2 regions of the Pararhizobium sp. genome follow, and region 2 is predicted to be linked to the other one. Evidence: riboswitches for the same ligand, from Rfam matches in the RefSeq annotation. Region 2 holds a riboswitch; the other holds the start of a gene.

Region 1 (4,153 bases), 450 kb from region 2:
GGATGAAAACCGACAATATCGTGAAGCAGCGCGCGGACCGGGTCTGGCTGACGGAAGCTGCCTGTGACCTTGAGGATTTTCGCGCCGAGGTGGAGCGCACGACATCGCTTGCCGACTATCCACATGCGGCAGCCGTCGAGAAGAATGTTCTGATCTATGACAGCGCCAGTGTGCTGAAGGCGGCAGCTTCACAGGAGGGGCGCCGGGCGGTGCTGGCGGAAATCTGCGAGGCCTTTGCGACGGGGCCGGGTGTCATCGTGCTGAAGCACGCTTTCGAGGACACGGCCGTCATCGATGCGGCGAGCGGCATTTTCGACGACATCATCAACGAGCAGCACCAGACCAATACCGGTGGCGGCGACCATTTTGCCAAGCCGGGCGCCAATGACCGCATCTGGAATTCGCTGGAAAAACACTGCTTGCGCGACCCTCAGAATTTTGCCGCCTACTATGGCAATGCCGTGATCGCTCTGGTCAGCGAAGCCTGGCTCGGGCCGAGCTACCAGATGACGGCGCAGGTCAACCGGGTCAATCCCGGCGGGGCGGCGCAATCGGCGCACCGGGACTATCATCTCGGCTTCCAGACTTCGTCTGTCATCGAGCAGTTTCCTGCGCATGTTCATCGGTTGTCACCGGTCCTGACGCTGCAAGGGGCGGTGGCGCATTGCGACATGCCGCTGGAAAGCGGACCGACGTTGTTTCTGCCCTACAGCCAGACCTATGTTCCGGGCTATCTGGCACTGAAGCGCCAGGAGTTTCGCGATTATTTCGATCGTCACCATGTGCAGTTGCCGCTGTCGAAGGGCGATCTGGTCTTCTTTAACCCGGCCCTCTTCCATGCCGCCGGCACCAATCGTTCCGAAGGGATCAAGCGGGTGGCAAACCTCCTGCAGGTCTCCTCGGCGTTTGGCCGGGCAATGGAGACGGTCAACCGGGAGCGCATGAGTGCCGTTCTCTATCCGGCCCTGAAGGCGATGCTTGCCGACGGCCGGTTGTCTTCGGCGGAAGCGGCGTGTGCCATTGCGTCCTGCGCCGAAGGTTATTCCTTCCCGACCAATCTCGACCGGGATCCGCCAGTTGGCGGGCTTGCGCCGAAAACGCAGGCACAGTTGATGCACGAAGCGCTGTCGGGTGGTTGGGAGGAAGCCGCTTTTGCGGCAGCGCTTGCAGCCCAGTCGGAGAAGAAGCTCAGCTAGCGGAAACATCTCTCTCAATGTGAGCTCCTGCCCGAATGCCGGGCGGGAGTTTTTGGCATCGGCGATATCGAAAATGGAGGAATACAATGAGCAATGATTATGGCCGTCTCGATGGCAAGATCGCGATCGTCACGGGTGGCACACAAGGGCTGGGGGCGGCGATTGCCACGCTGTTTGCCGAACGGGGTGCCGCCGGTATCGTCATCTGCGGCCGCAATGCCGCCAAGGGCGAGGCCAAGGCGGCCGAGATCGGCAAGGCGACAGGAACCCGGGTGGTCTATGTGCAGGCCGATCTGGAAAAGGTCGAGGATGCGCGCAAGGTGGTTTTGGCTTGCGACACGGAATTCGGCCGTATCGATGCACTGGTGAACGCGGCGGCGATTACAGATCGCGGCACAATCCTCGATACCAGCCCGGAACTGTTCGACCGGATGTTTGCCGTCAACGTGCGGGCGCCGTTCTTCCTGATGCAGGAAGCGATCAACGTCATGCGCCGCGAGAAGATCGAGGGAACCATCGTCAATATCGGTTCGATGTCGGCCATGGCCGGCCAACCTTTCATCTCTGCCTATTGCGCTTCCAAAGGCGCACTGGAAACGCTGACCAAAAACACGGCTTATGCCGTGCTGCGCAACCGGATTCGGGTCAACGGTCTGAATATCGGCTGGATGGCATCCGAAGGCGAGGATCGCATCCAACGCGAATTTCATGGCGCGGCCAGCGACTGGCTGGAAAAGGCAGCGGCGAGCCAGCCCTTCGGCCGTCTGGTCGATCCGGCCGAAGTCGCGCGCGCCTGCGCCTATCTGTCGTCGGCGGAATCCGGCCTGATGACCGGATCGATGATCTGTTTGGATCAGTCGATCTGGGGTGCCTATGACGGTTCGCCGCATCCGGTCGCGGCGATCTGATGACAACCGGCGGGCCGCCTTGCAAACGGCGGCCTGCTATGGCCATATCGTTTCGTTCAGGTGCCTGCGCAAGCGGGAGAATCGGGAACCCGGTGAAAGTCCGGGACGTGCCCAGCGCTGTAACGGGGACGGTTTTGCTTTATTGAATCTCTGAATCATTTCAGAATTATGCCACTGGATCTTCAAGCAATCCGGGAAGGCGGCAAAACCGGATGATCCGCAGTCAGAAGACCGGCCTGACGAGATAGACCAGCCCCGCGCGGACGGCGGGAGGTTTCGCATTGTTGGGGATCAAACGATGCAAACTGAACCGCAAGACTGCCTTGTGAGGGCGGACGCATTTTCATCGGACGAGCGCGCAGCCGTCTACCGCGCCATTGAAACCCGCCGCGACGTGCGCGATCAGTTCCTGCCTGCGCCCTTGCCGGACGCGCTGATCAGGCGGTTGCTCGCTGCCGCTCACAGCGCGCCGTCGGTCGGCTTCATGCAGCCCTGGAATTTCATTGTCGTCCGCGACGAGGGCCGGCGTACTCGTGTCTTCGAGGCATTCCAGCGGGCCAACGAAGAGGCGGCGCTGATGTTTGAAGGCGAGGCGCAGGGCAAGTACCGCTCATTGAAGCTCGAAGGAATCCGCAAGGCGCCCGTGAGTATCTGCGTCACCTGCGATCCGACCCGCGCCGGTAAGGTCGTTCTCGGCCGGACGCACAATCCGCGCATGGATGCATTTTCGACAGTCTGCGCCGTGCAGAACCTCTGGCTTGCCGCACGCGCCGAAGGCGTCGGCGTCGGCTGGGTCAGCATTTTCCATGAGCGCGATATCAAGGACGTGCTCGGCATTCCAGATCATATCGAGATCATCGCCTGGCTGTGTCTTGGCTATGTCGATACGCTCTATGCCGAGCCGGAATTGGCCGTCAAAGGCTGGCGCCAGCGCTTGCCGCTCGAGGACCTGGTATTTTCCGACTGCTGGGGTGGGCGACCTATGAAGTGATCAGTTGGTCTGCTGCAGTTCCTGATATCCGGGGCCGGCTGGATGCCGCAGGTCAATCGAGGTTTCCTGCGACGGAAGGAAGCTCGGGCCGACGACACGAACCTTGTTATCCTGTGGATTGTAGGCCCGGTCGGCAACGGTGCTTTTCACCTCCGCGGGATCAGCCTTCTTGCGGGTGCGAACCTCGATAACGCCCTTGCCATCGTTCGGGGTGCTCTGCTGCGTCGCCGTGCGTCCGACGGGAGCGCAGCCGCATTGGCCGGGCTGGCTAAGATCGCGGGTCTTGTAGGCGAAAGCCGAGGGTAGATCGGCATAGGGTTCGCCTGTGGCAGCCGAGACCATCTGGTTTGTCTCTTCGGTCGCCAGCTCATGATAGTAAAGTGCCGTCTCCGTTCCCGGGCAGCGCCGTTGGCATGCTTCGGCATCGCGTTGAAAATCGGCTGGCGATGAGTTCGAGGAGATCGGGAAGAACGCACCATCACAGGTGCGCACGCACATTGTGCGCAGGTTGCCGGGATAGTCGGCGCTCGGGCCGAAGCCGTTATCCGGCGTAGTGAAATCGGTGTTGCTGCCGCGCATGTCCGGATAGCCTTCGCCGATCGGCGGCAGGTCGTTCAGGATATTGCGATGGGTTTCCGGTTCCTCGATGGCGGCACTGAGCACTTCATCCTGCTCCTCGCCGCAGCGATTGGCAGCAAGCGCCGCATGAATGCGCCGCCGGGTCACGTCGCTGTCGCCGCCTTCCAGAAGGTTCAGCCGACGGGCCTTCAGTGTTTTGAGATCCATTTGCATCTGCGAGATTTCAGCGTCCAGGCTGTTGCAGGCGTCTTCGTTCGGACCGCCGACGATGATGACACTGCCTGAACTGCATCCCATCCGCCTCAGATCGCTGCGCGCCTGCCGCAGGTCCAGGTTCTGACGGGAGATCGCACCGGTATAGTCGCGCAGATTTGCATTGGATGCGACGATTTTCGGCAGGCCGGCAAGGCGGGCGTTCAGCCGTTCGCACACCGCTGAAGCGTCGGCCGTGGTCGTCATGACCAGAAGAAGCGGGGCTA
Region 2 (4,153 bases):
CGGTTGGGAAGTCCCGTCAGATAATCGTGCTCGGCCGCATATTTGATCCGCTCGGTGCTTGCTTCAAGGGCCACCGCGCGCGCCTCGGCAATCGCCTTTTGCCGCCGAAGCTCACGATTGAGCAGCACATCCGCCGTCACGTCCCATTCTGCTCCGATGAAGGTGATATGGCCATCCTCCTCAAAACAGTAGGCACGTGACCGCAGGTAACGGATTTCACCGTCGGGCAAAATGATCCGGTATTCCGAAGAATAAATATCCTTGGTTGCGATTGCCCGGTCGAAATCGGCCTCAGCCTGGGCGAGATCATCGGGATGGATCGCATTCATCCAGACCTCCGCCTTGACCCGCTTTTGCGTCTTGCCGGTTGCGTAGAGCCGGTGCATCTGCAGATCCCAGACGACTTCGTCTTTCTGGGTATCGTGTTCCCACACGCCGATCTGAGAAGCGTCAAGCGCAATTCCCAGGCGGCGAAGAATATTCTGGAATTCCTGTTCGGACCTCACCGATTTCATGGTTTTCTCTGTGGAGGATTCTTCGCGTATCAGCGCCGCAGCACTCTACGCCAAGGTTCCTAAAGAACTATTGTTCCATTATTGAGAAGAGTATTTTTCCAAAGCAAACAACCATTGAGTGTTGCTTGCCGGAAACCAGTTGCAACTTAGGCGAATCCAGCAACGTATTACATATCAGATTTAGACATTGTACGGAAAAATCAAGAGCGACAATGCGTCATTGTCGGTCGCAACACTGAATTGACAGGACCGGGGCGACGGCATAATCATCGTTGGATCAATTGGTTCCCTGAACGCGAGGTGCTTTCGGGGAGTAAATGGGAACGTGATGGATGGACCCATTCTGGGCATCTTTATCACGGCCGACCCCGCGACTGTAGAGCGGTCAGAGTTTGTCATGCCGGTATGTTCAGCCGGTAAAAACCACTGCGGCGACGGGCCTTTGGGCCCTGCCTCGGGAAGGTGAGACAGGCTCCTTGGTGCGGAAGCACCTGACGCCGCGAGCCAGGAAACCTGCCGGTTGATGAAGGGCATGGTGCCCAATTGGTGGGATATTTCCCACGCGCCATCACGGAGGTTGTCATGGCTACGACTACAGTTTCGAGCGTTCCGCTTTCTCTCAACGACCGCATTACCACGGCTATTCTTGCCCTGTTGATCGGCGGCTTCCTGGTTTTCGGTGCAGGCCTTGCCAATTCGGCCGTGCTGCACGACACCGCCCACGACGTCCGCCATTCCTACGGCTTCCCCTGCCATTGATGTGAGCCGTGGAAAGCTTGAGGGCTTTCCGCACTCTATCGATGAAAAGGATGGCGGATTTCCTTTTGGAAATCGCGCTGCCGTGGATTGCGCCCATGCTCCGGCATCGGGCGGTTTTTGCCGTGGGGAATTGAAACACGACGAGCGTTGAGCACTGATGAGAAATCGGCTCCGCTCGAATTTGGGGGTATCACATGATTGTCAAAACACTTCTGGCCGCACTGGTGGCTGGATTGATCGCCGGTGTCTTCATGACGGCGGCGCAGGAATTGCGGGTGGTCCCGCTCATCCTTCATGCCGAGGAATATGAGGTCAAGGAACCCGCCGCCGAACCGCCGGCGACGACAGAAGGCCAGCAGCATTCTTCACTAAACCGCTCTTCTGTGATTGGCGAGATCCTGTCGGCACTTTCACCGGTCACACCGGCTTATGCCCATGAAGGCGAGCATGAAGAAGAGGGCGGCATCATGTTCGGCATGAGCCGGTTCTCCGGCACGCTGATTGCCAATCTGGTGGCCGGTGCCGGCTTCGGCCTGTTGCTCGCCGGTGCAAGCCTCGCCTTCAACTATCCGATTACCATGCGCAACGGCGCGCTGTGGGGCGCCTGTGGCTGGTTGACGGTTCACCTTCTGCCCGCCATCGGCCTGCCGCCGGAATTGCCGGGCTTTCCTGCCGCTGATCTGCATGACCGGCAGATCTGGTGGATCGCGACCATCGCGTTCTCCGCCGCCGGGCTTTATCTCATCGTCTTGCGCGGTGAAATTCTTGCCAAGATCATCGGCCTTGTTCTGATCGCAGCACCGCATGCCTATGGTGCGCCGCAGCCGTCTGATATTTCGAGCCCGGTTCCGTCCGTTCTCGGTGCGGAATTTGCGGTCGCCGCCCTGGCAACGACCCTGGCGTTCTGGATCGTGCTCGGCGTGATCTCAGGTTACCTGAACGACAAGTTTCTGAAATCGGCTTGAGCCAAAATCGTTGCCGCGCAGGCATTGTTTGCGCGGCAACGGCAATCAGAGGCCGCCGGTACGCTGGACATGAGCTTGCAGGCGGCCTTTTTGCGTCTCGGTATCGAGAAGCACACAGACATCGCAGAAATCCCCGCCCTCTGTCCGATAGTAGAGACAGCAGCCGCTTCGCCGGCGGAACACGCGCTCGACCGCAACGCCATCGCAAACGGCCTCAATACGCTGGTAGCGCACGGCATCGGAGAAAAGCGGCGAGCCTGTCCTGTTGATGATCGCAAGTGCCGTAGCCATTGCGCGCTCCTGGTCGCCCAACGCTGTACCGATCTCTAGAAAAGCACCCGCAATGCCATCGGCCGCCAGCCGCCATTGCGCGACGGGAGAGAGGCCAGTGCGCCCCTGCAGCGCGTCGATCACCGGAAGGAAGCTGTCGACGAATAGATTGTGAAACAGCAACGCCCGGTCATCGCCGCGCGAAAAATGCTCGAAGCGAAAATGAAAACGGCAGACATCGGATCGACGCGTTTCCATCGTTGGAACGTGATCGTGCGGAACGACGGGCTCAAACCGGAACGCCAGGCGATCCGGGCTCAGATCAGGAACCAGCCCCGTCCGCAAATAGATCGATGCAGCCGCGATGCTGAGATGATGACTGTAGAAGGAAATGAGATGAGCGGCCCTGACGCGGTCATCCATGCCGGTGGCAAAGCGGTTCTGATAGCCCAGCAAGACACCGAGCATATCGCCATCATGACGCCATGCCTCAGTGACCGGCAGAAAATCACCGCCTTCCAGACCCAAAGAGACAGCAACCTGCGGAAAATGCTCCGCCTGCCAGGCGATGGCAGCTTCTACCTGCCCTCCATCACCCTCGCAAAAACTGCCTGAATCTTGGTTATCGTCCAAAGGGGCCGCCCGTTATCGTCTGGCAGCCCGTTTACCTCAAAGCCAGCCGCCGGAAAAGCCTGCGCGTCTGAGGCCGCGCCGGATAACCGGCGTTTCGCGCAGCATGTTCCAGTAAAGCCCGCTGCGATGGTTCTCGATCATCATCACCAGCAGCCCCTGATCAAGGCCAACGCTGCGGTTGTTGAGCCACCCTTCCGCCGTCTTGCCGGGAACGCTTGGATTGAAACTGCCGATAAAACGCCCCGCGTCGATAACATCGGGATAGCTCGACAGGATATGCCGTGCCGCCGACATCGCTGCCTGCGGCTCGAACGGCAGGCATGCGAGCGGCGCCCAGGGCGCAATCGTGCCGTCGTCCGGGCCGAGCGGCGCACCGCGCGCGGCGTAGCCTGCAAACTGCTGGCGCCGACCATCCTGCAATCGGCGTGGACGTTGCGGGCCATCGCAGGACGTCAGCCCCCATGTGTCGGCACCATAACCGGTAAAATTGCCGGGATTGACCGTCGCATAATCGCGCTGGACGGCAATCGCACGACGGGTGTTTTCAAAATAATCCGTATCATGCTCGGTAACGGCTGCATCGCGGATACCCCGGAAATCGATCCACGCATGTGAAAACAGGTGGATGAACAGCGGCCCGGCGTAAAGAAACGGCTTGCCCTTTACCGTCATCCAATCGAATTTGCTGGCGAAGGCATCATAGCTTTCCTTGCCGATCGGGTAGGATGGCGAGGCCAGAGCCAACGTATAGAGGATGATCGCCTCGCTGTAGGATTCCCAGCGATACGGCAGAAAGCCCGTGCGAGGCTTCCATCCGAGCCACAAGGCGCCCTTGCCGTCCAGTGCCCAAGCCCAGTTTGCCCGGGCGTAGAGCATATCGGCGTGAGACCGGATCTCGGTCTCGACCTCGTTGTCCTGATTGAAATAGGCGGCCGCAGTCAGCATACCGGCGATCAGAAGCGCGCTGTCGATCAGCGACAGCTCGCTGCGCCATGTCCGCAGGCCGGTTTT

What was found. A riboswitch is a leader RNA that binds a small molecule or an ion and turns the genes downstream of it on or off. The one in region 2 is predicted to bind cobalamin.
Region 1: it holds a riboswitch for cobalamin, as region 2 does, so the genes downstream of both, bluB (5,6-dimethylbenzimidazole synthase) here and ACQY8Q_RS26025 (CbtB domain-containing protein) in region 2, are expected to answer to the same signal.

The regions. Positions count from the first base shown of each region.
Region 1 covers NZ_CBDIHY010000003.1:3,739,100-3,743,252, reverse strand. The annotation lists gene ACQY8Q_RS23980 (phytanoyl-CoA dioxygenase family protein) at 3-1,196, shown strand; gene ACQY8Q_RS23975 (SDR family oxidoreductase) at 1,283-2,104, shown strand; cobalamin riboswitch at 2,147-2,358, shown strand; gene bluB (5,6-dimethylbenzimidazole synthase) at 2,403-3,095, shown strand; gene ACQY8Q_RS23965 (DUF2865 domain-containing protein) at 3,096-4,133, opposite strand.
Region 2 covers NZ_CBDIHY010000003.1:4,188,573-4,192,725, forward strand. The annotation lists gene ACQY8Q_RS26020 (bifunctional diguanylate cyclase/phosphodiesterase) at 1-515, opposite strand, end outside; cobalamin riboswitch at 781-1,050, shown strand; gene ACQY8Q_RS26025 (CbtB domain-containing protein) at 1,098-1,274, shown strand; gene ACQY8Q_RS26030 (CbtA family protein) at 1,469-2,239, shown strand; gene ACQY8Q_RS26035 (IucA/IucC family C-terminal-domain containing protein) at 2,285-3,142, opposite strand; gene ACQY8Q_RS26040 (glucoamylase family protein) at 3,179-4,153, opposite strand, start outside.